Regions from separate parts of the Siminovitchia jepli genome, predicted to be linked through region 1. Evidence: a T-box and tRNA genes for the amino acid it is inferred to sense, from the RefSeq annotation. Region 1 holds a T-box; the other holds one or more tRNA genes.

What was found. A T-box is a leader RNA that pairs with one kind of tRNA and senses whether it is charged. The one in region 1 lies ahead of leuS (leucine--tRNA ligase), so its partner is inferred to be a tRNA-Leu.
Region 2: it encodes a tRNA-Leu, which carries the amino acid that the T-box ahead of leuS (leucine--tRNA ligase) is inferred to sense. The anticodon was not compared.

What each region holds. Positions count from the first base shown of each region.
Region 1 covers NZ_JBFEGN010000006.1:23,462-39,653, reverse strand. The annotation lists gene mnmM (tRNA 5-(aminomethyl)-2-thiouridylate-methyltransferase MnmM) at 294-866, opposite strand; gene AB1L08_RS04785 (YtzC family protein) at 982-1,272, shown strand; T-box leader at 1,423-1,663, shown strand; gene leuS (leucine--tRNA ligase) at 1,720-4,134, shown strand; gene AB1L08_RS04775 (rhodanese-like domain-containing protein) at 4,213-4,527, shown strand; gene AB1L08_RS04770 (sporulation protein Cse60) at 4,601-4,783, shown strand; gene AB1L08_RS04765 (BaiN/RdsA family NAD(P)/FAD-dependent oxidoreductase) at 4,817-6,073, opposite strand; gene AB1L08_RS04760 (putative polysaccharide biosynthesis protein) at 6,395-8,020, shown strand; gene AB1L08_RS04755 (hypothetical protein) at 8,168-8,551, opposite strand; gene AB1L08_RS04750 (DeoR family transcriptional regulator) at 9,124-9,345, opposite strand; gene AB1L08_RS04745 (ABC transporter ATP-binding protein) at 9,632-10,345, shown strand; gene AB1L08_RS04740 (ABC transporter permease) at 10,338-11,525, shown strand; gene pepV (dipeptidase PepV) at 11,573-12,991, shown strand; gene dat (D-amino-acid transaminase) at 13,018-13,860, shown strand; gene thpR (RNA 2',3'-cyclic phosphodiesterase) at 13,882-14,454, shown strand; gene AB1L08_RS04720 (nuclease-related domain-containing protein) at 14,474-15,244, shown strand; gene AB1L08_RS04715 (phosphotransferase) at 15,477-16,192, shown strand, end outside.
Region 2 covers NZ_JBFEGN010000071.1:3,144-19,335, reverse strand. The annotation lists gene AB1L08_RS17585 (polysaccharide deacetylase family protein) at 1-2, shown strand, start outside; gene AB1L08_RS17580 (MBL fold metallo-hydrolase) at 229-2,940, opposite strand; gene AB1L08_RS17575 (MFS transporter) at 3,281-4,480, opposite strand; gene AB1L08_RS17570 (alkaline phosphatase family protein) at 5,180-6,757, opposite strand; gene AB1L08_RS17565 (YkoP family protein) at 6,782-7,339, opposite strand; gene AB1L08_RS17560 (endonuclease/exonuclease/phosphatase family protein) at 7,513-8,226, shown strand; gene wrbA (NAD(P)H:quinone oxidoreductase) at 8,735-9,346, opposite strand; gene AB1L08_RS17550 (transglycosylase domain-containing protein) at 9,526-12,054, opposite strand; tRNA gene AB1L08_RS17545 (tRNA-Leu) at 12,897-12,979, shown strand; tRNA gene AB1L08_RS17540 (tRNA-Pro) at 12,983-13,056, shown strand; gene AB1L08_RS17535 (RNA polymerase sigma factor) at 13,431-13,691, shown strand; gene AB1L08_RS17530 (CaiB/BaiF CoA transferase family protein) at 13,868-15,025, opposite strand; gene AB1L08_RS17525 (MaoC family dehydratase) at 15,049-15,519, opposite strand; gene AB1L08_RS17520 (HpcH/HpaI aldolase/citrate lyase family protein) at 15,540-16,192, opposite strand, start outside.

The DNA of each region.
Region 1 (16,192 bases):
ATCCGCCATGATCGGATATAAATAGTGCCCTTTTAATCATCTGCTATCCCCTTTCCGTTTGCAAAAAGTGTCAATAACGGTAATACCCTGTAGGGGAAAAGCTAAACATTATACGACAGGAAAAGACGCAGACAAAAAAGCGAAAAAAAGACAGGCCTCATGCCTGTGAAAAGGGGGTGATCCGTTCAATGAAGCAATTGCTCCGAATGGAGAACATTTGGAGTACTTTTAAAGGGTGAGTATGTCAGCCATGTTTCCCAGGGACCAGCTGCAACTGGATAAAATTTTTCTATTTATTTTTTTTCAAAAGCAAGAACGAAGGGTGCATTGTTTCTTTGGTTGATGAAAGCATATTGGAGGACTTGTACGACATCTTGGTCCAGGCTCCGGGAAAATTCGATAAGCTGGTCACGTTCTTTCTCCCCCTCTTTGTGGCCATGGTATACAACGAGAACGATAATGCCGCCTGAAGCCATCATTTTCAACAACTGATTGACCGCCATGATTGTCGTTTCCGCCTTGGTAACAATAGATTTATCCCCGCCAGGCAAATAACCAAGGTTAAACATGGCTCCGCTTAGACTCCCGTGAATTTGTTCGGGAATCGTTTCAGAAATATGTTCATGGCCAGTTTGAAATAAAGTAACGCGTTCAAGCAGTCCGCGTTCCCGCAATTGTTTTTTCGTATGGGCAATCGCTTCTTGTTGAATATCGTATCCAAACACCTGGCCTTTTTCCCCGACAAGCTGTGCCAAAAACAGTGTGTCATGGCCATTTCCGACAGTTGCATCTACAACAAAACCGCCGGGCCGCACAACCCTCTGCATGACGGTCCTTGTAAAAGAAAGTACCCCTTCCAGATTCATGGTTTAGCTCCTCCTCAAGAATTCATACAAAATTGTAACATAACCGTCAAGATTTGAGTACAAACTACAGGAAGACGAGCCTGAAAGCCCGTCGAAAAAAGAGGAGGGTTATGGAATGGCGACGAGGCAGACGATTGAACAATTTATCAACCGCTGTGAATCGGCCATTATGTTTGCGGAAGAGCAATATGATGAAGGAAGCAGACAGGAGCATTACCATGATGTGGAATACAGCGATGCGCTGCAGGAACTTGAAGCCATGCTCGTCCAGCTTCGAAAAATATCTGAAAGCGCCAACCCCGGTCAGCGCGAACGGCTGTACAGGGTCCGCCTGAAAATTCAGCAGCTGCAAAACAAAATGATTCTCCTGAACCATGACCGTACAGTATACAGCACGTGGCATTAAGAAGTGATTTGAGCGGTGCCCCCCATTGTAGAATGCGAGTCGGGGCACCGCTCAAATTAGCATAAATAAAATGATTCATCATTAGCATCGGGATGGGCTTGAAAACCTGTCTAAAATTGTCTACAATGGGGTATAAAGATAATATAATATTTTAAAACGGTAACGAAGGACCAGTATTGATGTCACCCTGTTTTCAGAGAGTTGGCGGCAGGTGGAAGCCAACCGGGACCATCAGGAACTCCCCTTTCGGGTTGCAGGTGTGAAAGAAAACGGTTTATCCCGCCTTTTCCGGTAATGCTTGCCGTTCTCTGCGTTAAGGATCTATGAAGTGAGCGGGCTATACGCTAACATGGGTGGTACCGCGGGAGAAAACACACCTCTCGTCCCAGGATTATTACCGGGATGAGGGGTTTTTCTATTTAGTATAAGGTAGGAGGCATCATCTTAATGAGTTACGACCATAAAGAGATCGAGCAAAAATGGCAGCGCTTTTGGGAAGAAAACAAAACGTTTAGAACAACTAAAAATGAAGGGAAAAAGAAATTTTATGCACTTGATATGTTTCCGTATCCTTCAGGGGCAGGACTTCATGTCGGGCATCCGAAGGGCTATACGGCATCGGACATTCTTGCCCGCATGAAGCGGATGCAAGGGTATAACGTCCTCCACCCGATGGGGTGGGATGCGTTCGGTCTTCCGGCCGAACAATACGCAATTGATACGGGAAATGACCCGGCCGAATTTACCGAGCATAATATCAATACGTTTCGAAAACAAATCAAGTCGCTCGGTTTTTCCTATGATTGGGACCGGGAAATTAACACGACGGATCCTGCCTATTACAAGTGGACACAGTGGATTTTTCTGAAACTGTTTGAGCACGGGCTTGCCTATGTTGATGAAGTGCCGGTCAACTGGTGCCCGGCACTCGGCACCGTACTTGCCAATGAGGAAGTGATTGACGGAAAAAGTGAACGCGGCGGCCATCCTGTTGAACGCCGTCCGATGAAACAATGGATTCTAAGAATTACAAAATATGCGGACCGCCTGATTGAAGATTTGGATGAGCTCGATTGGCCGGAAAGCATTAAAGATATGCAGCGCAACTGGATTGGCCGTTCCGAAGGAGCGGAAATCACTTTTTCCATCGACGGCCACAACGAAACATTTACGGCTTTTACAACCCGGCCGGATACTTTGTTTGGAGCGACATACGCGGTACTTGCTCCCGAGCATGAACTCGTTGCCAAAATTACGACTGCTGAACAAAAATCGGAAGTGGAAGCTTATATTGACAACATTAAATCCAAAAGCGACCTGGAAAGAACCGATCTTTCCAAAGAAAAAACAGGTGTTTTTACAGGGGCTTATGCCATCAACCCGGCAAACCGCGAAAAAATGCCGATTTGGATAGCGGATTATGTGTTGGCTTCCTATGGCACTGGTGCCATTATGGCTGTTCCCGCGCACGATGAAAGAGACTATGAATTTGCCCAAAAATTCGGGTTGGACATTAAAGAAGTCGTTTCCGGCGGCAATATTGAAGAAGAAGCGTATGTCGGCGACGGCCCGCACGTAAATTCCGGATTCCTGGACGGCTTGGGGCTTGAAGAAGCGATCGAAAAGATGATCAATTGGCTTGAAAAGGAAGGGCATGGCAAAAGAAAAGTCACTTACCGTTTGCGCGATTGGCTGTTCAGCCGCCAGCGCTACTGGGGAGAGCCGATCCCGATCATCCATTGGGAAGATGGTACGATGACAGCCGTTCCAGAAGACCAGCTCCCGGTTTTATTGCCTGAAACAGATGAAATTAAACCATCGGGAACCGGTGAGTCCCCGCTTGCCAATATGACTGACTGGCTTCACGTGGAAGACCCGGCGACAGGGAAAAAGGGCCGCAGGGAAACGAATACGATGCCGCAATGGGCTGGAAGCTGCTGGTATTACTTGAGGTTTATCGACCCGAATAATGACAAGGAGCTGGCTGATAAGAAGTTGTTGCAAAGCTGGCTGCCCGTTGATGTGTATATCGGCGGAGCCGAGCATGCCGTACTCCATTTGCTGTACGCCCGTTTTTGGCATAAATTCTTATACGATCTTGGTGTTGTCCCGACAAAAGAGCCGTTCCAAAAATTGTTTAACCAAGGGATGATTCTTGGGGAAAACAATGAAAAAATGAGTAAATCAAAAGGAAATGTCGTCAACCCGGATGATATTATTGAAAGCCACGGAGCAGACACTCTCCGACTATATGAAATGTTCATGGGGCCCCCTGAAGCGTCGGCTGCATGGTCAACGACCGGCCTCGACGGAGCCCGCCGTTTCTTGGACCGAATTTGGCGCCTGCTCGTTGCCGAAGATGGAAAGCTTACGGATAAAGTAAGTGTTCAAACGGGCCGACAGCTTGAGGAAGTATATCATCAAACGGTCAAAAAAGTGACGGAAGACTTTGAAGCGATGCATTTTAACACTGCCATTTCGCAATTGATGGTGTTCATTAATGAAGCATATAAAGCAGAAACTCTTCCAAAAGAATATATCGAAGGCTTCGTGAAGCTGTTATCTCCAATTGCTCCGCATATTGCGGAGGAATTATGGCAAAAGCTCGGCCATGAAGAGTCGATTTCCTATGAGCCTTGGCCTCAATACGACGAAGCGAAACTTGTTTCCGATGAAGTGGAAATTGTCGTCCAAATTAACGGGAAAGTAAGGTCCAAATTGGTCGTTTCCCGTGAGGCAAGCAAGGAAGAGCTTGAAGAAGCGGCAAAAAACGATGGGAAAATAAAATCGCTCATTGAAGGAAAGACCATCAGGAAAGTGATTGCAGTGCCAGGCAAATTGGTGAATATCGTTGCGAATTGATGAAGAAAAGCCTCAACTGCCCGAGGCTTTTCTTACTTGTTATAAGCATAAAGATTTCTTATAGGGGAAGGTGTCAAAATGAATATAAAAACAATTACGCCTGATGAGGTAAAAGAACGGCTTGAAAAAGGGGAAACGCTGCATTTAATTGACGTCCGGGAAGATGAGGAAGTGGCTGAAGGGATGATTCCGGAAGCGGTTCATATCCGGATGGGCGATATTCCGGATTATCTCGACAAACTCGATCCGAAACATGAATATATTATTATTTGCCGATCCGGAGGCCGAAGCGGACAAGTTTGTAAATATCTTTGGGCCCAAGGATATGAACATATAGTCAACATGGCCGGCGGCATGCTCAAGTGGACCGGAGAGTTGAAGCCGAAGCGTTAATATTTATTTATTTCCAAGCATGAAGTCTGATTATTTTGGAAATAATGCTTAAAAAAACGGAGAGGTGGAGACTGTGCTTCAGGTAAAGCTGTTTGATTGCGAGCACGAGGAGGATCTTGAAGAAGAAATAAACGACTTTTTAAGCGGACTGGACAGAAAAGACGTCGTTGACATTAAATACAACATTGCGATGCTCGGTGAAGCAGGAGATGAACAAGTGTATTGCTTCAGTGCCATGGTGATGTATGTGCAATGAGGGAGGAAATCCACACCGCAGGGTATTCCTCTTTTATTGTTTGGCCGCATTTTCCCCGGCGAGCCGTCCTGTGACAAACGCTGCCGTAATATTGTAGCCGCCGGTATATCCGTATATATCCAATACTTCTCCGCAAAAAAACAATCCTTTCATCAACTTTGATTCCATCGATTTCGGATCAATTTCCTTGACAGAGACGCCTCCGCCCGTAACGAATGCTTTTTCCAAGGGGAGCGTGCCATTTACGGTAAACTCGAAATGCTTGCAATGAGCAGCAAATGCCCTGATTTTATCTGCTGATATGGTTGCCCCTTGCATTGACGGTTCAATTCCGCTTTTTTCCAGCAAAAAAAGCAGGTAACGTTCCGGAAGCAATCCTTTTAGCGTGTTTTTTACCGTTTTTTTCGGTTCATCCTTCAACATGTTTTTAATTTCCTGAAATAATTCCTCCTGGTGTTTCTCGGGCAAAGCGTCAATCCGCATCGTCACTTCTTCTGCATGCCACTTTTTCTTTGCCTTTACAACAAATTGGCTGCAGCGGAGGACGGCGGGTCCGGAAATGCCGAAGTGGGTAAAGATCATGTCCATTCGGTGTGTGATGATCGGCTTTCCTTTCGGATTGAGGACGCTGACTCCCACATCTCTGAGTGACAAGCCCTGCAGCGTTTTGTCTCTGATAAAAGCTTCATCTGAAGTAACGGGAACTTCTGTAGGAAAAAGTTCGGCAATGGTATGCCCCGCTTTTTCTGCCCACGGGAAACCGTCCCCGGTAGAGCCGGTGTGGGGAACGGATTTTCCGCCGACCGCTACCACAACAGACCGGCAGGATAATGCTTCGCCATTTTCCAGCAACACCCCTTCCACTGTATTCTTGCCGTATAAAATATCTTTAACAGGGGTGTTCGTTCGAATCGAGACACCCAAATCTTTCAAATAGGATAATAAGGCATCAACGACTGACTGGGCTTTATCGGTAACCGGAAACATCCGGCCATGATCTTCTTCTTTTAACCGAATACCGAGATTTTCAAAGAAACGGATAATATCCTCATTGTTAAAGATGGAAAAAGCTCCGTACAGAAATCGGCCGTTTCCGGGTATATGGCGGATGATTTCATCGATCGGGAGCCTGTTCGTTACATTGCAGCGGCCGCCGCCCGAAATAGCCAGCTTTCGTCCAAGCTTGCTTCCTTTGTCCAACAACAGAACCTTCGCTTTTCGTTCTGCAGCGGCGATGGCAGCCATCAGACCAGACGGGCCGCCGCCTATAACAATCACGTCAGCATTCATTTTGTTTCAACACCTTGTCGATTTTTCGGTTATTATATTGTAAACTGCCGAATATGGCAAAAGCAAATGTCACTATACTGTTCATTGTCAAATGCCGTCGATCACTGTACACTATAACAGTAGAGAATGATAATGATTTTTTATCAAGACATGGAGACAATGAAAGTTGGCATCCGTGTGGCGGGTGGCCCATCTGTGGTAGAAACAGACCAACTCGGTAGATGCCGGTTAAAAATAATTTCAATCGCCTGGCTGCGTCTAATCTAGACAAACAGAAATCAGGCTGCCTTTTAAATAAATCAATGGAGAGTACGAGATTGCATGTCTTCTAAATTAATTCGGGGTACATTTATATTAACGCTCGGGACCATATTATCGAAAGTGCTTGGACTGCTTTATGTAATTCCTTTCTATAGGATCATCGGCGGCAATGAGCCTTCCGCTTTGTATCAGTTTGGCTATGTTCCTTATACCATTTTCATCAGTATTGCAACGGCAGGCGTGCCGTTGGCTGTTTCCAAATATATCGCAAAGTACAATGCGCTTGAAGAGTATGCAGTGGGCCGAAAGCTGTTTCGCTCGGGCATTTTCGTCATGCTGGCTACAGGTATAATATCCTTTTTGGCCATGTATGGACTTGCCCCGCAGCTGGCAGAACTGGTTTTAAAAGGTGCGGAAACAAAACATAACTACACAACGGCCGATGTGGCCACGGTGATAAGGGCTGTCAGTTTTGCGCTCTTGATTATCCCGGTGATGAGTTTAATCAGGGGTTTCTTCCAAGGGCATCAATCCATGGGTCCGTCTGCTGTTTCAACGGTTGTAGAGCAGCTGGCGCGCATTATTTTTCTGTTGGCCGGTACCTTTTTTGTCCTGTATGTGCTCAAAAAAGATATTGTCACCGCCATTAGTGTAGCCACTTTCGCTGCCTTTATTGGCGGGATTGCAAGCCTCATTGTTCTGTTTTGGTATTGGAAAAAAAGAAAACCCGGTTTGGACCAACTGCTTCGGCATGATCGGGGAACATTGGCAGTATCGCTTCCGGAAATGTATAAGGAAATTGTCGTTTATGCTTTTCCGTTCGTTATGGTTGGAATTGCGAATCCGCTTTTTCAGTTTATCGATCAACTGACATTTAACAGGGCAATGGCGGAAGCGGGCCGGGCTGCAGAGGCAATGGATTCACTCGGCATCTTGAATATGACCACCCACAAGCTTGTCATTATTCCCGTTTCCCTGGCTACGGCATTTGCATTGACTCTTGTTCCGCTAATAACCGAATCATTTGTGAACGATAATCGAAAGCAAATGTTCCGCCAGCTGGATCAAACGTTTCAGGTCCTTCTTTTTATAACAATTCCTGCTGCGATCGGGCTTGCCCTTTTGGCAGACCCGATGTACACAATGTTTTTCGGGTATGATCAATACGGGGCGCAAGTGCTCCGCACATATGCTCCGGTAGCTATTTTATTTGCGTTATACTCTGTAACGGCAGCCATTTTGCAGGGGATTGATGAACAGCGGTTTACGATACTCAGTTTGCTCACCGGGCTGCTTGTAAAACTTTCGTTTAATATGCCGTTCATCCAGGCTTATTCAACAGAAGGTGCCGTATACGCTACAGCTCTGGGATATGGTGTAGCAATCGTTATCAATTTGTTTGTCATCAAAAAATTTGCAGCTTATCCCATTAGACTTGTTTACCGAAGGTCGCTTTTAATCGTTATATTCAATATCGTAATGGCCGTTCCCGTCTACGGGCTATACCGTTTATTGCTGCTTGTTCTTTCCCCGGAATCGATCATTCAATCCATTTTGATCATCGTGCTGTGTGCGGGTCTTGGTGCTGCCATCTACGGTTATTTGGGTCTGAAATCCGGCCTGGCGGACAGATTGTTTGGCGCACGGCTGCAAAGGCTGAAGCAGCGCCTTCACATTTCATCATAAACTCCAATCAGCGGGGGCTTTCATCCCCCGCTGATTGGAGTTGAATCTATCGGATATCTCGCCTAATCTCATGGGGCGGGAATCTTTTCTGCCGGTATATGCGGAATAAAGTGATAAAGGCAAGAGGGATCCTTGCGGTTGCCTCTTTTAGTAATATCCTCCGGAATAGTCATGCGCTTCAAGGTCTTCGGGTCTTCCGAACCCGAGCTGCCTTTCGATTCTTAAGACACGGTTGTCAAGACGGTTAACTTGCCTGTTGATCCGTTCAATTTGCCTTTCAATGCGCTCCAGCCTTCTTTCGAATCCGCCCCCGCCTTGCCCGCCGCCCGGAAAAAATTGCGGGGCACTCTGTTGTTCCGCAAACTGCGGCTGGAATCCTGTCGGCTGCTGCATTTCCATGGGCTGCTGCATTTCCATGGGCTGCTGCATCTCCATGGGCTGGCCCATCGGCATACCCATGGGTGGAAATCCTTGCATGCCCATCGGCATTTGCTGCATTCCGGGCATTTGCTGTCGATAATCTATAAACATGGTATACACTCCTCATCATTTGTATCCTGCACCATCAGCCTATGTTCATATGCCAGAAAAGTATAGACGATGGCCTATTTCCATGATATTTTTCTTGTTAGGCAGAATGGGTGATTTCCCTGTTAGTAAAGAAAGCATAATTTGGGGGTCTGCCATGGTCATTGGACTGTGGTATTTTTAAGAATATACAATCCGGTTTTACACAAATACGATCGGGGAACTTCGAAATACGATCGAGTATTGCCCAAATACGATCGGGGAACCCCGACATACGATCCAAATCTATCCGGCCAACCTCTCGCTTCTTACTGCAAGAAAGACGGGCAGCGGTTTTCTATTGGCTGGTTCGGGCTGCAGGAGCCGGAAGAAATAAAAAAAGGTAAGATATACATAAAAAAAATACGCCTCCCTTTTAAAAAGAAGGCGGCTTTTTGTTTTAAAAAGAAAGTAAAACCTTTCTTTGAAATTTCGGTCCGAAATTTTGTCGAGCTCCAGCGCCTAGGGACCATCTCCCTGATAAGACAGCCTAAAGTCTGTACGTCAATGTGAAAGGCACTTGCGCTTTTCTTAATCTAAGATGTTAATTTGACTTTTTTCTCTGTTGTTGTCCACTTCCCGCGGCGCGGGCTGCTGATTAGGTCATTGTATTCTAACACATTCAAATCTCTTTGAATGGTGCGAGGTGTACTGCCGAATGCATCAGCCAGTTCCCGTGTCGTCACGGTTCCGTTTTCTTTAATGTACAAATATACATCCTTGATCCTGGTGAGCATTCTGTTCGTAGAAGGTTTCAAAAAACCACTCCCTCATCTTGAATTCCTTGGCAGAAGGTGCGGACATCTGCATATGAGAAGTGCAGTCTTCGTCGTAATTCCTTGCGGACAACTCCTTTTCTCTTTGATTAACATCTTTTGATTAAAACTAAAATATCAGATAGTTCCATTTTACCGCAATTTTGCCTGGTTTAAAAGGGATTTATATGAATTGGCAGAAAAAGGTCGTAATTTGTCACATTTAATCTTTGCAATGAAACTATTTTTGCGGGAAATCGTATTTTAATATAAGCGAACTTAAGAAGAGGTGAGGAATTTGCCGCTTTTAAAAGCAAACATAAGCCAGGCCGGATACAAACCGAATGAATCCATCATTTCCAATATCCATTTTTCCATCAATAAAGGGGAACTGGCCGGAATGATCGGTGCAAACGGAGCCGGCAAGAGCACGACAATCAAGGCGGTGCTTGGCGAATTGCCGTTTGTGGAAGGGGAAATTGAAAAGAAGGAAGGCACTTCTTATTCTTATATTCCGGAAAGACCGATTTATTACGATGAATTGACTCTTTGGGAGCATTTTGAGTTTGTATGTGCTGTAGAGCAGCTGAGGGAAGAGAATCTTGCATATGCCAAGGAGCTTTTAAAAGCCTTTCGTTTGACTGACAAAATTCATGAGTTCCCGGGAACATTTTCAAAGGGAATGCAGCAAAAAGGGATGATTGCCCTTGCCATGTTTACAAAACCTGATTTGCTCATCATTGATGAGCCTTTTATGGGGCTTGACCCGAGTTCCACAAGGCTGTTGCTCGACATGCTTGATCAAGAGAGGGCACGTGGAACCGGAATATTAATGTGTACACATATTTTGGATACGGCACAGCGTATTTGCGACTCTTTCCTTATTGTGGAAAAAGGAACGATCAAGTCGTCTGGAACACTCGATGAGGTGCTGCATCAATGCGGCTCCGAAGATGGCAGCCTGTATTCGTGCATTTCATTGGAGGATGGAGACGATGAATAGCAGGCGCCTGCTCTGGAACAGGTTGTTGGAAAATGGGGAGTATAAAATAAAATCGATGCGGTCGGTGATGGATTGGACTGTAATCGTTTATCTCGTTATTCCAGGCATTGTCATTGGCTTTTTTATTTACCGATCATGGTGGGTGGAAGTGCCCGGCTGGATTCATTACATTCCTTTTTCTTTCGTGTTTTTGGCTTCCTTTTTTCTGTTATGGGGCGGTTATTTCAAAACGTATGTCAGGGCAGCGGACAGTATTTTTTTATTGAAAAAAGAACATCTTTTTATCGGCTTAAAAAAAGGCGGCATACTGCTTTCATACATATTTGAAATTCCGAAGACATGCCTCCTTGCATTGCTGATTGCTCCGTTCTGGTATCAATACTACGATCTTAACGGTCTCCAGCTCTTGTCCTTTTTTAGCTTGTGGATGACATTGAAATGGCTCATCATGGCTGCAACGGGCCGTTTGGACGTTCATTTGCGCGGCTGGCGCAGTTTATTGAGGAATATTCCGCTCTGGCTCGGGGCCGGAGTCATATGGTATGTCAGTTTTCAGGCATTTGAGCATGGACATGTTATATTCATTATACTGATCTCCCTGCTTAATACGGTTTGCTCGATCGTGTTGAATTATCCCCGCTTTACGAGCATACATACTTTTGAACAGGATCTTGCTATTGATGAACGGGAAAAACGAAAGCAGACCGAGTTCCTGTTGGGGCTGTCCATGGACATGGAAAAATTGCCGAAGCCAAGACCGCTTCGAAAAAGTCCGCGCCTGTATGCCAAATCAAACCGAATATTTCAAAAACGGACCGAAACAGCCGGTTACTTGGAATTGTTTATTAAAGCTGCGACAAGAAATATAGAACATTTTTTGGGTTATATAAGAATTCTCGGGGTAACAGCGGCTGCATTGGTCATGATTCCGCCGCTTTGGATGAAGCTGGGGATCGCTGTTTGCGGTTTTTTTGCTGTCATTGTGTGGAGCGGGTCCGTGTGGCATAAAGTAGTCGGCAGCCATCCTTTTACAAAGCAATATTCGGGGAAAGAAGGGTATTTTAAAGGCAAAAAGGCAGTGACTGCAGTCCTCGCAGTGCCTTATACAGGGATGTGCCTTGTTTACCTCTTTGTCATGCCATACATTCAACAAGTTTTAACCCTTTTTTTGCAGGGCTGAAAAGTTGTACAATAGTAGGCAGCAAGTACTTCAAAGGAGCTATGTCTATGGCAAATATCGATTGGATGGCTGAAGCGGAAAAAAGAAAAGCCGGGATGATAAGAGATTTACAGGGACTCCTGCAAATTAAGAGTGTCTTGAATGAAAAGGAAAAAACAGAAGATGCCCCGTTTGGAAAAGAAGTAAGAAAAGCATTGGATTATATGCTTCAGCTTGGGGAGAACGATGGTTTTACCGCCAAAAACGTCGGAAATGTAGCCGGACATTTGGAGATGGGCTCAGGTACCGGGCTTGTTGCTGCATTATGCCATGTGGATGTCGTCCCAGAAGGAGATGGCTGGACGAAAGACCCGTATGGGGGCGAAGTGAAAGACGGCAAAATTTTTGCCCGTGGTGCCATTGATGATAAAGGGCCGACGATGGCCGCCTATTATGGCATGAAGATTGTAAAGGAGCTTGGACTGCCTATTGAAAAGCGCATTCGGATGATCATTGGAACAGATGAGGAAAGTGATTGGCGCTGTGTACACCATTATTTCCAGCATGAAGAAATGCCGGATATGGGATTTGCCCCGGATGCCGATTTTCCGATTATTAATGCCGAAAAAGGCATTTGTGATTTCGATTTGGTGCAAAACAAACATTCCGAAAAGGAATATGGCGCCCAAAACACGTTAATCTCATTTTCGGCGGGCCGCCGTTATAACATGGTACCGGACCATGCGCGGGCTGTGCTTGATATTCAATGTGACCACACGGAACTCCTTCAGCATTTTAATCATTTTAAAAAGGCGGAAAATGTATCAGGGTCTTATTATATAGATAGCGGATATTTGGTAATGGAGCTGGAAGGAATTTCAGCCCACGGGATGGAACCGGATAATGGAAAAAATGCCGGGCTGCTTTTGGCAAGCTTTTTGTCCACATTAAAACTTGACCGTAAAGGAATGGAGTTTGTAAAAGCGGCCGTCCGTTTCTTTTTCGGTGATTCACGAGGAAGAGCATTGGGTGTCCGGCATAAGGATGAGGTTACAGGTGAACTGACGATCAACGTCGGAATCATGACGTATAATGAAGAAGATGGCGGACGTTTCGGGCTGAATATGCGGTATCCTGCCACTTTCCCTTTTGATAAAGGCATAAAGGAATTGGCAAATGTTGCTTCAGGGGCCAATTTTGATTTGATTAAACTGAGAAATTTACACCCCCATTACGTTCCGAAGGATCATGTGTTGATTCAAAAACTGATGAAAGTGTATGAGGAGCAGACAAACGAAAAAGCGGAGCTGTTATCGATCAGCGGCGGGACGTATGCCCGGTCATTAACGGCCGGAGTGGCATTTGGTGCACTGTTTCCGGGACGGGATGACGTTGCCCACCAAAAGGATGAATACATGGTAATCGATGACCTCATCAAGGCGACAGCGATTTATGCCCAGGCATTTTATGAATTGGCACGTTCATAACGATGAGAAGAGGAGAATGATAACAAATGGAAAAAGTTATTTTTAACGGCGAAATTTTGGAAAGATCCGAAGCGGTGGTCGATCTGGAAGATCGGGGATATCAGTTTGGAGATGGCGTTTACGAAGTCATCCGCGTTTATGACGGCAAGCTTTTCACAGGGGAAGAACATGTTGAACGGCTTTTTGCAAGTGCGGGGAAAATAAAATTGGAAATTCCTTTTTCCAGGGAGGAAGTCCTTTCTCTTACCCGTGAATTGATAAGGGAAAACGGTGTAAAGCTTGGGTCTGTATATATGCAAGTAACGAGGGGAACAGCTTCCAGAAGCCACATCTTCCCGGATCCAAGCAGAACAAAAGGGGTTTTCACCGCCTATTCAACGGAAGTGCCGCGGCCGGAAAAAGCGCTTGAGAATGGTGTTGCTGCGATTACCGCAGATGATATCAGATGGCTCCGCTGCGATATCAAAAGCTTGAATCTGCTGCCGAACGTGCTGGCAAAGCAGGAAGCGGCCGATCAAGGATGCTATGAGGCTATTTTGCACCGGTCCGGAACGGTCACGGAAGGATCCTCATCAAACGTTTATATTGTAAAGGATGAAAAAGTGATCACTCATCCTGCAACCAATTTGATTTTAAACGGCATTACGAGGCAGGTCGTACTGAAGCTGTGTGCCGAAAACAACATTTTGTTTGCAGAAGAAGAATACCGTGTGGAAGAGTTGCTCCAGGCAGATGAGATATTCATCACGAGCACAACATCCGAGATTATGCCGGTCGTTAAAGTGGATGGAATCCAGGTTGGCGACGGAAAGCCGGGATCTGTAACCCGCAGGCTTCAGGCGCTTTTTCAAGAAGAAATGAGTAAATAAGTCAATCAGGGGGAGTCATTGATGCATTCTGACCACTATTTCTTTGCCCTTGCACTGCCCGATGAAATGAAATCGTATTTACATTCAATCAGCGAGCGGATCAAGGGAAGATTCCCTTTTAAAAACTGGGTACATCCAGAAGATTACCATATTACGCTTACTTTTCTCGGGAAGGCTGAAAAAGATAGATTGGCCCAATCAGCTGAATTCGTTGCAGATTCCGTTCGGGGGACGGAGCGCATATCGCTTCGTCCCGATCAAGCGGGAACGTTCGGACAAACAAAAAGCCCGCGGATATTATGGATCGGCACAACAGGCACGGACCAATTGGCCGCATTAAGGAAAAACGTGTATTCAGCGTGCCATCAGGCAGGTTTTGAGCTTGAAACGAGGCCGTTCAAGCCGCATATTACCATTGCCCGCAAATGGGCGGGCGAGGATTCATTCTCGCCGCAAAAGCTTCGGGACCTTATTTATACAGGATTACCCGGTTTGCCGGGGGCTGCCTATGAGGCAACGGAGGTGGTGCTTTACCGCACCCGATTGGATCATATTCCCAAATATGAAATGATGGAGTCGTTTAAATTGATATGAAAGGTAGTTTTACAAACGAATGGCGCAACTGATCAAATTGCAAGATTATGTATCCCGCTATGAAAAGGACCTTTCGGAATACTCTTCCAAGTTTGTCCGCCTCAAAAAACGGAGATGGCAGGCTATCGTAAATTCTATGGGGCAGAGGGTAGGAACAAACACCGGATTGGCCAAGGCTGAAACCGGCTTGAAACAGTCATTTCTGGATAAGTTATATTTATCCCAAATTCAATGGGCAAGTACGACCATTACAGAGAGATCGTTCGTCCAGTCAACCTATTACACGGATAAACGTTTGCGGGATCTCTTGCAGCGGTTTCCGGATTCTTTTTTTGTCATGTATAAGCCGGTTCTGCGGTTTGAAAAAACAGAGGTGGAATTGGAGGCACTGCTCCTGACTCCTTCTACGATTTTCTGCCTCGCTTTTTTAAACGGGGCAGAGGGGGCGGTTTATTTTGGATCGTCCGCACATTTTTGGATGAATGCCGCCGATACGGGCGACAAAGTATTAAATCCATTGATTTCAGCCAATCGCATTTTCAAAGTAGTGAGCCGGATTTTTCGTGAAAATGGGGTGGAATTGCCGATCCAACGGGCCGTTATTGCAGAAAATAGTTACATGGATTATCCTAATGGACCGCACGACATCCTTTTCATCGATAAGCGGAATTATGAAAGCTGGCGTCGCAACTTAGCGAAACTGCGGTCACCTGTGAAAAGCATGCAAATGCGGGGAGCGAAGGCTTTGCTGGAAAGCTCCTTAACGCGTTCCATTAAAAGAACGAAATGAAGCTGTTTTTTCCCTCAAGTTTCCAACGATCCCGGAAAACAGATCGAACCCCCGTTCACGACAAAAGTAACATCCATTGACAGGATTGCGTACTTGACGAAAATTGTTATTTCGCGTTAAAATTTATAGAAAGATGGCTATTGTATTTTTTTACTCCAATAGCTGTCTTTTTTCTTTCTGAAGATAAATGGAGAGGAATGTCCCTTTCCGTGAATATTGAAGGTGAATGACAGTGAAACATTTATTCGAGCATAATTGGGAAATCATTCCTGCTGGCGGGGCGACAGGGGAAGCTTTTTTCGCATCAAATGAACGTGAAAAACTTTTCCTGAAACGCAATTCCTCTCCATTTCTTGCCGTTTTATCTGCAGAGGGCATCGTTCCGAAATTGATTTGGACAAAAAGAATGGAAAACGGCGATGTCATTACGGCCCAGGAATGTTTAATCGGCAGGGAATTCAAACCCCAAGATATGACTCAATCCCGCGTTGCAAAGCTGTTGAAGAAAATACATGAATCCCGCCCGCTGTTAACGATGCTTTCGCGTCTCGGGAAAACGCCTTACAAACCGGAAATGATGCTGTCAGATGTGGATGCCGTAATGGACGGGGATTTACTATCGAGAAAGATCGTTCAAACGTCCCTTCAATTTCTGGAATCGGAAATAGCCAACGTCCAGTGCAAAACATGGACGGTTTGCCACGGCGATGTAAATCACAATAACTGGCTTCTTTCTGACGAAGGAGAACTCTACTTAATAGATTGGGATGAAGCTGCCATCGCAGATCCCGCTTTTGACATTGGCCCTCTTTTACATTTTTATATTCCGCGACCTGATTGGGAGAATTGGCTGGAACAATATGGAATCCAGATGACAGACAACCTGCTGCTTAGAATGAAGTGGTATGTGATTGCCCATACGATTCTTTCCGCAGGTAGGCATAAAAA
Region 2 (16,192 bases), on a different contig from region 1:
AAGAAGTTGAATGGGATTCGGCAATGTTTGGAAACGTCCAAACGCATATTTTATCATGGATGTAAAATGGCTCCATTCGTAATGCAGTCCCAATTGGGTTGAGCCAGCGAAATGACGGTCAAGGAGCTGCTTTTGTTCATGATTGTCTACTACAAAATTTACAGTAACAGCGAGAAAAAATGATCATTTTTTCTCGCTGTTAAAAACACGAAATCCCGGATGACCGGATCAGTTGCTTATTTCCAATACATAGCCCGTTTGTTTTTCTATGATTTCTCTGACTTTTTTCTTTTCTTCCGTACCGGGCTGCTCCGCCAGTTTCACCGCCACTGTTTTACGATCGATTAGAATGGACGGATTTTTCATGGGCACCCAGTCTAAAGGAAGAGATTCCAAGGTGATCCGGATGATTTCGTTTTGCTTCGGGTGTTTGTTATAGGTTACCGGTCTTCCAATACGCCAGGAAAGTTCTTCTAAATCCAATTCATGGCGTGCGGCAATTTCGGGAGATATGAAATGGACCTCAACCACTTCTTGTTTAATGCCGACTTTATAGATGTGAATCCCCCTGTCTTCGGCCCAACGCTTTGTTTCCGCAATCGCTTCGTTGTTTTCCATTCTTTTTGGCGCGTTTACGGCTTGAAAAATATGTTCCTCTCGCGATGCCGCTCCATGATTTTGATGGTTTTTGAATAATAGTTGATAACCGGTTGTTTCTTCAAAAATCGCAATGAACTTTTCAGCTTCATCCGGTTGTTCCACAGGCAAGGAAACGGCCCGTTCATGAAGATGGATGGAGGGAGTTCCGACCTTTGATCCGAATAAATCCAAGACAAGTTTCTGCAATAAATCCTGGCGGACAGAATCGGAATAGGAGACATCCCATCCGGTTTCCCTTTTCAGCAAATCAGCCAATTCATTTCTTGCGTCGGTTTTTACAGCATCCGGAAAGTCAAAGTAAATGGTCAGCCGCTCATTCTCCGTTCCCAAATCATTGATGCCGCAGCGGACAAAGCGGGGATGTCCTTCCAAAAGGCCTTTTGCCTTTTCAATAGCGGCTGCCGGATTCATTTTCATCGCCTGTATGGGCAGATTGAGCTTTTCAAGTTTGCTTTTGGCCTTTTCATCGATGATATAGACGGCCGTTCCCTGTCCCGGCCCACTTTTATTTTCTGGTGGCAAGCTTTGGAGCGCCAGAGTAATCGCCAATTTTTCCATTATATCAGCCGGTTTTAATACATCAAAAATACCGGCTATGGATAATTGTTTTTCCGGTAGCTCCCTCCACCTTATTTTTTCAAGAATAGGGAGTGAGAAATGAAACACTTTATTGGCTGCAGCTGTCAATTCATCAATCGGTCCGTTCCAGGGCCCCACAAATTCCGCAACTTGATGAAGCTGCAATCTTAACGGCTTTCCTTTCAATGTCTGGCAAATGAGTGCATTCGTCTTCGGATGGATCCCCGTGCAGATTGCCGGATTCAGGCTCTGCCCATCTTCAGATTGATAAAGCAAGAGATGGCCTATTTTTTCTTTTAAATCATCTTTTGCATCTGAGGCATGAGTTCGTTTTCCTTTGATTCCTTTCCCGGATGACCGTTTTTCGAAAGGATACGATTCACCATTTTCCACAAGAATGGGCTTAAACCTTGGATCAATAATTTCCCCAAGCCGGCTTCTTGCCTCATCATCCCCATGAACCAATAATGTATAGGTCGGTTTCATTGACTGGATAAACCGGTTCATTTCATTGGCGTCGGCGTGTGCCGACAAGCCGTATTTACCAAAACGGCATTTGACTTCATAACAGGTACCGTTTAATTCAAGCGTCTGTTCCAGGCCATCGGCCAAGTCGAGCAATTTCTTTCCGGGACTCTCTTCATCTTGGTAGCCGGTAATGAAAATGGCATTTTTTTCTCCCGCAACGAGTTGTTCTGCATACCAGGAGCTCGCGCCTCCCGTTAACATCCCGGATGATGCCACAATGCAGCCGGGTTTCCCTTTGAGGATGGCTTCGCGTTCCTTCGGATCGACAGCCTTGCATCTTCCTTCCGTTAAAAATGCATCTCCATTTCGCCTGATCCGATATGCTACGGGTCCTTTCAAGTAATGCGGATAGTTTTTGTAAATCCTGCTGATGGGCGTCACAAGCCCGTCTACATAAATGGGAAATTCGGGGATAAGCCCTTTATCCATATAATCTTGCAAAATAAGGAGCACTTCCTGTGCCCGTCCGAGCGCAAAAGCGGGGATAAGAGCGAATCCTCCGCCCGAAACCACTTCGGATACATGATCCGCAAGGCGCTTTTCTTCCGTATTCCGGTCAGTATGCACCCTGTTTCCGTACGTAGACTCCATCACCACGATATCAGGATTCATGCCGCGGGGGACTACGGCACCCGGAATCGTCCTGCCCGCTTTAAAACTCAAATCACCAGTCACGAGCAGGCTTTCTCCATCTCCTTCGATCAAATACATGACGGCACCCAAAATATGCCCTGCCCTGTAACTTTTAATGGTCGCATTGCCGATTTTTAATATACCGCTTGCCGGAAAATGAAGTAATGAATCCAGTAACTGATTCACCTGTCCGATTGTGTAAGGAGGTAAACTGTCGGTTGCTTTTGATCGTTGTTCCATAATTTTATAAGCATCTCTCATCATCACCCTCATTAAATCCACCGTCGGTGGTGTCGCATAAACTGGAACTTCCGGATACAGCGAATGGACAATGGGCAGTGCACCGATATGATCGGCATGCGCATGGGTCACCAGAATGCAGTCGGGGCTGCTCAACCCATCCAACATTCCAAGAGCCGGAAGCAAATCATCTCCATGCATCCGCATGCCGGCATCAATCAATAAATTAGCATTTCCGATTTCAATATGTAAACAGGAAGCCCCAACCTCGCTTCCCCCGCCTAAAACACTCACTTTCATTTTTTATCGCCCTCTCTATAAAAAAGCTTCTTTAAGGAGATTGTATCATGAATGCTAACATTGTGAAGCATACCTTTTTTATTTGAAGACAAGCTGCAAGATGAAGTGTTTTTGATTTTGGGTGAATCCGAAAGCATAGGAAACCGTAATACCCCCTTTGAAGCCGAAGAACCTCTGTCAGCTACACACTTCCTCCACTTCGCATTAAGAACGATGCGCTTCCAAGCGCCCAAATAAGAAATGCGCAAGTACCTTTCTTAGAAGTAAGAGGGGGGAGGTTGGCTGGAATACAAAAAGCTGCCAAAATGGCAGCTTATTATTCATATTGATCCAATAGGATTCAGCTACCGCTTACATTTAATTTCAAAGCAATCCTGAAAACATAGATTCCGGAAACAGCCAATAGCATCCCTGCTGCAATGAAAACCAACTGCACACTCACAAGCTCGGCGAGGGTCCCAAACACCAGTGTCGAGATTCCGAAGAAAAACGAAATGAGGGCATGCTGGGCGCTGTATATTTTGGGAAGTTGTTCTACAGAGACATTTTTTTGCAAACTCGTATTGATCACTATTCCTTTTATTTGGTCAAGAAATCCGCTGCAGGCTACTAAAATGAGTGCCAGCCATGCAATATTATTCACGCCAAACCATGCCGTCAAAACAGCTATCCCAATTGAAGAAGTGATGAGGACTTTTTTCATGTTCCGCTCTACAAATAGTGCAAATATTGAGCAAAACAAGCCCCCAGCGATTAATCCTGCAAAAAAGAAAGCGTTAATATATCCCCAATATGCTTCTGTTACGCTCAACATTTCGGTTACAAAAACATAAAGGATTGCGGCAACCCAAACGACATTGGCAATCGCCTCCAATAAAATGACAACGTGAATCGTTCTAATTAGCGGATTTCTCCATATGATCAACCATCCTTCTTTTATTTCTTCCCCCTTTTGTAATTTCCGGGGTTTCAGCGGTGTTTCATCCGTAATTCCCTTCATCATCATAGTGGAAAAAGCAAACAAGACGAAAGTCAGCCAAATGATATTTTGCCCATTTATGATGGCGACGAGAATTCCCCCGAGCGCCCATCCACCGAGCTGGGTCGTTTCGTTAATCACCGCCATAAAGCTGTTCGCCTTTACGAATTCCGTCCGCCCCACTAATCTCGGAATCAATGCTTTCGTTGCCGGCGCCGCCCAGCCATCCAAAAAAGCAATGATAAAGATACATATAAAAATGGGCAAAATATTCGGATCCGCTTTAAAACCAACCCACACCGAAATTCCGAACAACACAATCGTTTTATAAAACTGGGAGCCGGCCAAAAGAGATGTTAAGCGATATCGATTTAATAATATCGGCGAAACCATTCCGCTTACAAAACGGCCAAACGTGTTGAGAAATGGCAGCATGGCCAAATAAAACGCCGATCCTTTTGCAGCATATAAAATGGAAATCAAACCGACAATATAAAATACATCGCCCAAATTGGCAAATAACTGGCCCATCCATAACAACCTAAAATTTTTACTTTTCATCTTACCGCCCCTTTTATCATTTATTTGATTTGATAAAAAAGGCAGTTGTTTACACTGGAAAGGCTCGCCTCCCCTCTGTCGTTTTTAACCATGGCAACCGCTAACACTGTTATCTTTTAATAAAACATTGCGGGCAGCAAGATGAAAAATATTCATTACTCTCCCAATAATTCTTTATTTTTATTATAGCAAGCTGGCACCTTTATTCCATATATGACATCCTCCCAAACGTTTCTTCTCGTAAAGAAGCTCGAAAATATTCCAAAAAGAGATATCCAATTTTTTCTCATCCAACGGATTGATCTCTACATACCAGGCCCCATGCGAGAAGTTCAGGTTCTGTAGCGTCCAATTTTGAACGCCAAAGACCAGTCGAACACCAAAAGCGGCCTTTCACTACCTCCCCTTTCTTTGCAGGGATGTATGGAGCCGCAATCCCTTAATGCCATTCCCTTATTTGACACTTATTGATGTAAGGGTGACATCCTGACCAGGAACGTCGTGTGCATGGAGATGTTTTGCCAAATCAACCGTAAATCCCTGCGGCAGGATACCTCTTGTTGCGAAACAAACAAAAGAGACACATTTTAAAGCAATTTTGGGAGCCTGCAGCTACAAGTGAATGATTCCCGCAATGCCCATTGTCTGGATCATTTCCCTTATATATGATGGTGAGTGGGTGAAGATACCTTTTATACGTCAATGCTTTGCCGTTAAATCTAAAATCCAAGGATATAAATCAACGATCCGCATGTGGCGCGGTTTTGACTCCGTACCCGTAACGATCATCGGAACCAATGAGTCCTGCTTATGCAGCGAGCCGTGTGCCGCTCCACCCGGGTGAATTGGCGTCCCCTCACCCTGAAATTCAAATCCGGGTTTCGCATCAACAATGATATAATTTCCGGAATGTGAATGTAATGAACTATAGAGACGCGCCAATGCATCGGGGTATATTCCGTAGTCAATAAATTGATTTTGAACCGAAAGATCCAAAACAGTATGGTCTCCCTTTAATTCCCAAGACTGTCCGTATTGGTCCCTAAAACGCCCATTGGGGTGAAACGTAAAATTTTCCTTATGGCCGCTTGCCGCAACATGTGCATCATCCCCGTCTTTCCATGCAAGAAAACCAATTCTTTCGTCCTTTTGAAGTTTTTTTACGATTTCCTCCGGTGTTAACGTTTCATCCAAAATGTAAATAAAGGCCATTCTTTCATTGTACCCCAGGACAATTTGGTCATCCTTCTTCACCTGTTCTGTCACTTTGTGTATTTGATAAGCATCCAGCATTTCAGTCAACTGAATGAGCGCTTTGTCCTTGTCATTTCCCACTTCAGCTTGTCCGCTGTCCCCCATGACAATCCAGATGGCAGCATTTACTGCTTCGTCCCACGATTCATATGTGTTCAAAACTTCCTGAAGCTGCTTGTCCGTCTTTTCAATGGCGGCGATGTGATCCTTTGGGCCATTTTTGTGGACTTTTTGGTCAAGTTCCGGAAAATAGGCAATCGTAAAAACAGGCAGCTTCTCATTTTGAATAAGATGCTTTAATTCCTCGGCTGAGAATTTATCATTAAATCCAAACTGTTCCCACGGATCATTATGCTGATCATTTTTTGGACTGAATTGTGCAAGCATACCGTAGGAAAACAATGCAGGTGTTTCAATTTTTAATTTGTCCGGCGCAATGTTCAACTTTGATGCCACTTTAGGAAGGTTGAGTGTCTTCTTTTCATCTCCCCGATATACGAGTGCATTAATAGATGCGCTTTGCAGCCCTTTCGCCGCCAACGTTTCATGAATGGTCTTGACATCACGGCTTAAGTGGGTATGGTTCAAATGATAAAAATTATCCTCGGCCACTTCCTTAATTCCAAGCTTAAACACTTCTTCCTTGGCGCTTCCATAATTGACGAGCCGCTTTTCTTTTTCGTCATACCAAACGAGGCCAGGAACCCGGTGTTTATCTGAATACGTTCCCGTTAATAATGTGCTGTCAATCGTTACCGACATAGTGGGATAGCTGCTCACCACATCCGGATAAAAGCGGCCATGCTCCATAAAAAACTGAAGCGCCGGTGCACGGCCATTTTTCACTGCTTGCTGCAATGGTTCATTCATCAGGGAATCAATCATCAGTAAAATAACGGGCTTCCCTGTTTGTGTAATCTGTTTCCGATCCAAAGATTGCCGATTGGGTTTCATTCCTTTTATGAACAGGATCAGCAGTAAAATAATTATAATCGCGCTGATGAAATACATCATTTTCTTCATCCTTTTTTCATTTCCTTTTCATAATCAATTATTGTTTCCATAACAGCTGAATAATGCATCCTTGGACATAAATAAATACATGGGGGATGGAACTTCTTTTCGCAATGAGTTTGTTGAAGAGAGAAGATAAATCGGAAGAAGAGAAACTTTTTTGAAATCCTTATAAAGCGGACTAACGATTGGGTGGGGTTCAAACCCCAATTTTTTACATCCTTTATAAAGCATTGTAATGCCAATCAGTCCTTTAATTTGATCCGCATTTTCCTGAGATTGAATGTAACGGATAACGGACGGAAGTGATTCCTTGACGCCTTGGTAAATCAGGAAAGCTTTTCTGATTTCACTATCACACCACTCCATTTGCTGTAAAAGCTTTACATTATGCAAATGAATTTTCACAAGTACGTCATTTTTGTTGATAGATGTCCCATCCGATAAAACGATATCCCTGCCTTTGTATTTTGTTAAACGGACACGTAATATCGATTTTTTTCCACATTCTTTTTGAATATACTTTAGCCGTGTAAATTGAAAATATATCGGATCGATAAAATTCCATGCCGAAAGGCAATATTTTCTCATTCTGATGCCCATGACAGTTCCCCTCGTAACGATTTTTAACCTCTCTTATTTTGCATTTGAACCTGTTTGAATATAAGTGGAAAAATAAGTCTCGTGAATGAAATGATGAACTTCATACAATAATTTCCAAACGAAATCATTCAGAAAAGGTGAAGACTTTGAAGATCAGGGCAATGACATTTAACATTCATCATGGCAAGGGAACGGATAAAAAAGCGGATCTTGGGAGAATTGCCGAGGTCATTGCTTTTTGCAATGCCGATATTATTGGCCTTAATGAGGTTGACCGCTATTTTTCAAAACGGAGTCTTTTGGAAGATCAAGCGGCTTGGCTGGCAAATGAACTTGGGATGGACTATGCTTTTTGCCCATCCGTTCGTAAAAAGCCTAAACATTTGCCAAAAACACGCCTTTTTGGAAATGCCCTTTTGTCGAAATTTCCCATAATCAGCAAAAAGCCCCATTCATTTCAAATACCCGTGATGACCGAAGGGCGATCATTACTGGAGGCAGGGGTTCAGATTGATCAATTATCATTAAAAATTTTGGTCACCCACTTAAGTCTGAATCCAATTCTTCACAGGAGGCAAACGAATTTTATAATAAGCCGGTATCAAAATGATTCCCATCCTGCAATTTTAATGGGAGATTGGAACATGAAACCGGGATCCAAAGGATGGAGAAAAATAACGAAGAAATTCCAGGATGTGTGGGAAGCCGCAGGCAAGGGAGCTGGTTTCACTTATCCTTCCAATCGGCCAAGATCTCGGCTGGACTACATCTTCGCAAGTCACGATCTTGAAATAATACATGCAAAGGCAGTAAACAAAATGCCCGAAGCTTCTGATCATTTGCCTGTAGTGGCAACGTTGTATTATAGAGCTTGAGGATCAAAAGACCCAATATATTTTTAACAGTGGGACCAGTATTAAATGAATTCATGGAAAAAAAGCGGGACAGCCATTTACAAGCCGGTGCTTATCCGCATTCATATTAATAAGTGCGGTCCTGATGAAGTTTTTAACCTTCTTCGGCTCCTAGAACCACTCTATGTGACCCATATAACGTGTTTTCATCATTTTCGGTCACTTTAAGCCATTCTATGTGACCCAAATGATGGGGCTCCAACCTTTTTGGTCACTTAGAGCCGCTCTATGTTACCCATATGACGAATTTTTATCATTTACGGTCACTTAGAACCTTTTTATGTTACCCAAATGAGAAATCTTCACCCTTTTCGGTTACTTGGAACCACTCTATGTGACCGAAGCGACGGATTTTCAACCTTTACGGTCACTTAGAGCCACTCTACGTGACCCCATATAGGGCTAGGCGCTGGGCTGGACAAATTTAAAAAAAGCTAATCGAACATTTGCCGATTAGCTTTTGATTACATTACTCATTTCCTTTTTTCACCCATTCTGCAACGGTGACCGTGCGTTTAGCCTGATGTTTGACGGCTGCTTGGACGTCGTCTGCCATTTTTCCATCTTGGTCTACGGTAACACTTGTACCGTATGGATTTCCCCCTGCTCCAAACAGAACTTGGTCGGTATAGCCAGGTGGTACGATGATTGCACCCCAGTGCATCATGGACGTATATAATGATAATAGAGTCGCTTCTTGGCCGCCATGCGGGTTTTGTGCCGAAGTCATTGCACTGACCACTTTGTTCACTGTTTTACCGGAGGCCCACAGCCCGCCTTGGATGTCGAGGAATTGCTTCATTTGTGAAGGCATGTTTCCAAATCGGGTGGGGACACTGAAAATCATTGCATCTGCCCATTGAATGTCGTCTCCCGTGGCGATCGGAACGTCTTTTGTTTCCTCTACTGTTGCTTTCCACACTTCATTTCTTTCAATAATGGATTCTGGAGCCAGCTCTTGCACTTTCAATATCTTAACATCCGCCCCAGCTTCTTTTGCTCCTTCTTCGGCCCATTTTGCCAGTTGATAATTCGTTCCGCCCATGCTGTAAAAAATCACGGCTAAATTAACGTTTGACAATGTATCCTTCTCCTTTTTTTACGGATTTCGAATCGCTTCATACCATCATCTATTATTTCTTTAATTCCGATTTACATGCACAATTTATAATCTTTATGCCGCCTCCATTGATGGCCCGGATTCTCCCAGTGAAAAACGGTAACGAGCCAAATCTTCTTTCCCGATTTGTTCCAGTCCCATTACGGTGTTTTATCGGGTTGGGCTAAAAAACCGGCCAAAAAACGAGACTGCAATGGAAGAACCCCATTGCAGTCTCGTTTTAAATAAGCCTGATCTCCATTTTCACTTTCTTTTTTTGGAGGCGGGCTTTGTCCGGGTGGTTTGCCATCGGAGCCACCTGATCCGCCGGCCCCCCCTGAAGGAGGGCCATCTTTATTTCCCGGCGGTTGATTTCCCGGATTGCCTTTATCGTTGTTCCCATTGTTTTCTTCACCACCCCCCTTATTGTTTCCGCTATCTCCCTGATGTTCGTTTTGATTATTATTATTCTCTCCAGGCTGTTTATTGTCCTGCCCGGGCTTTTCAGCGCCTGGATTTTCCGGCTTGTTGGTGTCGGGTGGTTTATTATCTTGTTTATCCTCGTTCGGATCAGTCCCCTTTTTCTTTTCCTGTTCTATCTCTTGTTCTTGATTTTCCTCCTGCTTGTTCTCATTCTGCGTTTCTGCTTCTTCCGTGCTTTTGTTCTCGACTTTATTTCTTTTTACAGGTTTATTGAATTTGACCGGAGCCCTTTTCGGTGCAGTCCCTTTGACAAATAATTCGACCCGGTTGCCGATGGACACTTTTTCAACCGAGGATGGCATCGTGAAATCAGGTGTTTCAATTCCTTCGGATACTTCAGACATGATATGTTTGAAAATCAATTTTGCATTGTGGGAGTCCTCTGTACGGACATAGCTTTCCTGTGTGATCTTATCGTAACCCGTCCAGACTGCAGCGGCATAGCGGGTTGTATAGCCGGCGAACCAGGCATCTGTCACTCCCGACCCGTATATATCATCCGGCAGTTCGTTCGTCCCTGTTTTACCGGCCAAAGGAAGACCCGGAATGTCGGCCATCTGTCCTGTCCCTTCCGTCACTACTGTCTTGAGCATATCCGTGATCATGTAAGCAGTATAATCACTCATTGCCCGAACAGGTTTCGGTTGGAGATTTTTTTCCTTGCCATTAGGATAGACAATCTTCCTTACGGTGTGAGGTTCGTTAAAAACACCCTCGTTTCCAAATGCGGCATAGGCTCCCGCCAGTTCGAGAGGCGATATTCCATCTTTAAACCCTCCAATGGCATAGGCTGGAAAAACTTCATCCAACTCGATGCCGAGCTTGCCGGCAAATTTCCTCGCTTCTTCAGCGCCGACTGCCTGCATTGCTTTAATGGCCGGGATATTATACGACCATTGCAATGCCGTCCGCATGGAGACATTTCCATGAAATCGGTTGTTCCAGTTCTTGAAAACCTTGCCGTTCAGCTCAATTGCTTCATCTTTAATTTGTTCATGTGTAGACCATTTTAATGTTTCAATTGCCGGTCCATAGGCCATGATCGGCTTGGCAGTAGAGCCCGGCTGGCGCTTTAAATGAGTGGCATAGTTGAAACCTCTTTGGATATCTTTATCTTCTGAATGACGATTTCCGCCAATCGCCCGTATCTCACCCGTTTTCGTATCCAAAAGCACGACACCCGCTTTGAATTGATCATCGGGATAATCAATATATTCATTGGTCGTCAACACTTTCTCCGTAAATTCCTGTGCTTTTGGATCAAGTGTTGTATAGATTTGCAGTCCCTGCGTAAAAAGCGCCTTCTCATCAATTCCTTTTTCTTTCAGTTCTTCGATTACTTGATCCGTGAAACTGTTATAGGCAGGTTTCCGCTCTTTCTTTGTAAGCTGTTTTGCAACGGAAATGGATTGCGCCTCCTTTTTTTCCTTTTCCGAAATATATCCATGTTTTTCCATTAGAGAAAGGACCGTATTTCTCCTGTTCTCTGCAAGTTCCGGAAACTTGAATGGATTGTAGCCGCTCGGCCTTTGCGGCAACCCTGCCAGCAATGCCGCTTCACTGATGTTCAGATCCTTAACGGATTTTCCGAAATACACTTCTGCGGCCGTGGCGATACCGTAAGCACCTTCGCCAAAATATACTTTATTCAGGTACATCTCCAATATTTCTTTTTTTGTATACTGCCTCTCCAATTTTAAGGCGAGATACGCCTCCTGTACCTTGCGTTCAATGGTTTTTTCAGGGGATAAAAAAGACATCTTGACCAACTGCTGTGTGATCGTACTGCCCCCTTCCGTTCCAAAACCTTCCGTTACATTTGCCTTTACTGCTCCGGCAACCCGCTTGAAATCAATGCCATGATGATCCCAAAACCTGTTATCCTCAACGGAAAGGAACGCATTTTGCACTTTTTTTGGAACTTGGTCCAAAGGGACCGTTTTACGATATTCTTCCCCGGCGATATCTCTTATCTTTTTATTATTCATGTCATAGATCGTGGATGACTGCGGGGAATTCAGCAGCTTCGGGTTTAATGCCGGAGCTTCTTTTACATAGGCCAACCCGGTAATCGCAAATACACTCATCAGTAAAATGCCGCAGATAAAAAATGCCATCCCGATGTAAATGGCCAACTTTCTAAAAGCTCTTTTTCCTTGGTTCCTTTTCTTTCTATACAGTCTGCGACTAGGATAACTATCCTCCATGACCACATTCCCCCCAATATGTAATCATTGCAATGAAGGAATACCCCATTTTTTCTTTTTCAAAACCAAAGAAACGGTCGATATTTAATAGAAAATAAATGGGAAAATTGTCGAATTTTCCCATCCCGAGCCATAGAAATTGATTTAAAATCCTTCTACGGAAATACTTGATTTTCAATTGATGCCGTAAGTGAAAACAATCTTTGGTTAGCGGGTATTCCTTCTTCCAATACAGTCTCTTTCCATTGTATTATTATATATATTGAATACGATGAAAGTGCGTCTCTTCCTTTAAAAATTTTTCGTCATAATGACCGATAAATCATCATTTGTTTGCGGCAACAAGTAGCCCTTTCATTACGAATAGTGTCCCCCAATGCATCTTATGGGAATGGAGGTTGCACTACTTTGAGGATCCAGTGAGAGCAATCTCGCGGGGACCTTCCATTTCTTACACCAAGAGGTCCAGGAAACACAACATGGCCATGATGGCTCCCGAATTCAATTTTTACAAAACAAACGTTCCCTTCTCCTTTATTCTACAGCCATCATAATCATATTCATATTTATGCCATAATGAAAAGGGACCGATGTACCAGGCGGAAAATCCCACAAACATCAGCAGATGGAAGATGGTTTCAATTAAAAATGTCTACATGATGATAACAAGATAGAATGATTAAAAAATATACCGGAATCATTTAATGAGTGTCATCGTATTGAAAATCAAAGCGGCCACAGAAAAATCCTTTTCCCTGAAGAAAGCTGGCAAATATATCTTTTAAAAATTTGTCATATTTCTATTACAAGAATATGGTATAATGATAAAGTCAACATTACTTGCCGCGGTGGCGGAAAGGCAGACGCGCTAGATTCAGGTTCTAGTGTCCGCAAGGGCGTGTGGGTTCGACTCCCACCCGCGGCATTTCGGAATGTGGCTCAGCTTGGTAGAGCGCTTGGTTCGGGACCAAGAGGTCGCAGGTTCAAATCCTGTCATTCCGATTTCGGTACGTCCATTTAATGGAAGGTACCATACCTCCCATTAAATGGACAATAGCAATTGGCTAAGGAAGAGATGCCTCTTCCTTTTTTGTATTCGGATTATCGTGTGGAACGCCACGTAAATAAGTTTAACTAACATACCGTTCCTTTAAGCTATTAGAGAATTTGTACCGGTGATGTAAACTATATAGTAAATGATGTCATTTATAGATATTAACTGAAGGAAAAATAAAAAATAAGCTGTTTGACATATTGAACGTGGTTAGTATGTCAAACAGCTTTTTCTTTTTGAGATATATAATTCAATGCAACCAAACGATACTTTCCCATATCTAATAGATTGAAAAACAAAACAACTACTAGGGGGTGACGGAATGGGTTTACTAAAAGCCTTGGTCAAAAAGGCAAAAAAGGGCGATGGTGAAGCGTTTGTTTCACTTGTAAAGCAATACGAAGATGTATTATACCGAACAGCAAGCAGGATGTTAAACAATGAGGAAGATGTAGCTGATGTTATGCAGGATACCATTATCTCAGCTTATGAAAAATTACATACTCTAAAAAATTGCCCGAAATGTATTTATATGAGGCCTAAACAAAAATGCAGGCTTTCCGCTGCGTTAGTTGTAACATGATTTTGCGAACCGCGCTGCAGGACGTCTTGCCCCATTTCGGTTCTTAATATGGCACTGACCACTTCCCCTTCTTCCTTTAGTTATCATATAGTTGCCATTTAGACCATGAAATTCAAACATTTTTTCACTAACCTAGCAAAAAGCCGGCATCCATGATTGAATGCCGACTCCAATTTCTATTTCCGTTTTGCGTGCAAATGCAGTTCTTTCAACACTTCTTCATTGTGCTCACCTAAGTTAGGGGCATAACGGCTAACGACTACAGGGGTTTCCGAGAATGATACCGGAAACTTCATGTTCCGGATTTCTCCTTCGGTCGGATGGTGGACAGTTTCGAAGAAATTAATCGCATTCAGATGTGGATCTTCAAATAGATCATCCGGTGTATTGATGTTCGTGCACGGAATGTCCGCAGCCTCCAATAGAGAAAGCCATTCCTTTGTCGTTTTATCCACCATGATTTCCTCGATTGTACGATACACAAAATCGATATGCTTTGTTCTTGAGGCCATATTGGAAAATCGTTCATCCTTAGCCAAATCTTTGCGGTCCGCCACCTCAAAGAATGCTTTCCACTGTTTATCGTTGTAGATCATGACGCCGATGTAGCCGTCTTTTGTTTTGTACGGTTTTCGATATGGCGAGGTGACCCGGGAATAATACATTGGCCCGATGGCAGGAGAGAAAGTTTCGCCATACATATGCTCCATCATCGTATAAGAAACCATCGTTTCAAACATCGGCACTTCAATTTCCTGGCCGACACCGCTCCGCTCGCGATGATATAAAGCGGACAGGATGGCACTTAATCCAACTAAGCCGGCAGTCTTGTCTGCCAAAACGGTTGCCAAGTATTGAGGATGGCCCGTGATTTGACCTTGGGCAGCCGCTATGCCGGACGCAGCCTGAATAATATCGTCGTATGCGGGCTTATCCCCATAAGGTCCTTCCTTGCTGAAACCGTACATGCCACAGTAGATCAGCCGGCTGTTCAATGGCTTCAAGTCTTTAAACGATAGCCCTAATTTTTCCACCGTCTTCGGTCTCATCGTATGGACAAAAATGTCTGCTTCTTTTACTAACGCGCGCATCTCCTTTATGCCTTCCTCGCTTTTCAAATTCAAGGCAATGCTTCGTTTGTTTCGATTTAAATGAAGGAATAGGGTGCCCATCCCCTGATGCTTCGCTGGACCGAGGTAACGGGTCGTATCCCCAGAAGGATTTTCAATTTTAATGACATCTGCTCCCATATCCGCCAACATGACCGTACAATAAGGACCCATCACAACGGAAGTCAGATCAAGTACACGGATCCCATCCAGTGGTCCTCTCATCTTTATTCCTCCTCAAACTTTCATTAGTTATTGACTGTCGCAGCTGATTTCTTCAACATCATACCAGCACGCTTGGACTTACAAACTAAATCTCCATGCTGGTTATATGCCCGATGCTCAAACCAGACAACTCCTCTGTCAGGGCGTGATTTCGATTCACGTTTATCTACGATTTCCGTTTCCGCGCGCAGCGTATCACCGATTCGGACGGGGTGGGGGAACGTAGTTTCGTCAAAGCCTAAATTTCCGAGTGTCGTTCCTTCTGTCAAATCGCCGACTCCTACACCAACGATGTATGATAGGGTAAACAAACTATTCACAATCCGTCCGCCGTGGATGGTACCCTTTGCATACTCTTCATCCAAGTGCAAGGATTGCGTGTTATGCGTCAACGTTGTGAATAAAAGATTATCCGTCTCCGTTACAGTTCTTCCTGGACGATGCTGATAAACATCACCGACATGCAGTTCCTCAAAATATTTCCCGAAAGCCAAACTTACAACCTCCTTCTGACTTATTTCACGGTATATTGTTCAGCAACGGCGAGCACTTCCCTTGCCGTTTTTACATGTGCGTAGTCGATATGCTCCCCGCGGTACATAAACGCTGTTTCACCATTCCGCTCGGCAGCTTCAAATGCCTCGACCATACCGGCGTAATATTCGATGTCTTCTTCCGACGGCGCGTATAGGTCGTTAACAATGGAAACATGCGAAGGATGAAGGATCAGCTCTCCGACAAAGCCAAGCCGCCGGTTGAAACTTGCACTCTTTTTCAAGCCTTCAAGATGATGGACATCCTGCCAAAGCCCTCCGATCGGCTGGACGCCTGCTGCACGTGCGGCCATGACGACCTTCGACCGCATGTACAAGGTCTCGAGCCCTTCCGCCGTCCATTGGTAGCCGAGCGCACGGGCGACATCCCCGTTTTTCGCGCTCAATCCGGCAATCCCCATCACACGGTCACAGCAAGCAATCTCATAAGCCAATTGCATCGATTTCGCCGTCTCCAAGATAGGAAGGAGCTTGACGAACCCGTTCTCCAAGCCCTTTTCTTCTTCAAGTTTATCAAGCAGTGCGGACAATTCTTCGATTTCTTCCGGTCCGTCCAGTTTCGGAAGCACGATTCCTGCAAGGCCAGGCTGAATTACCGCACGGAGATCATTTT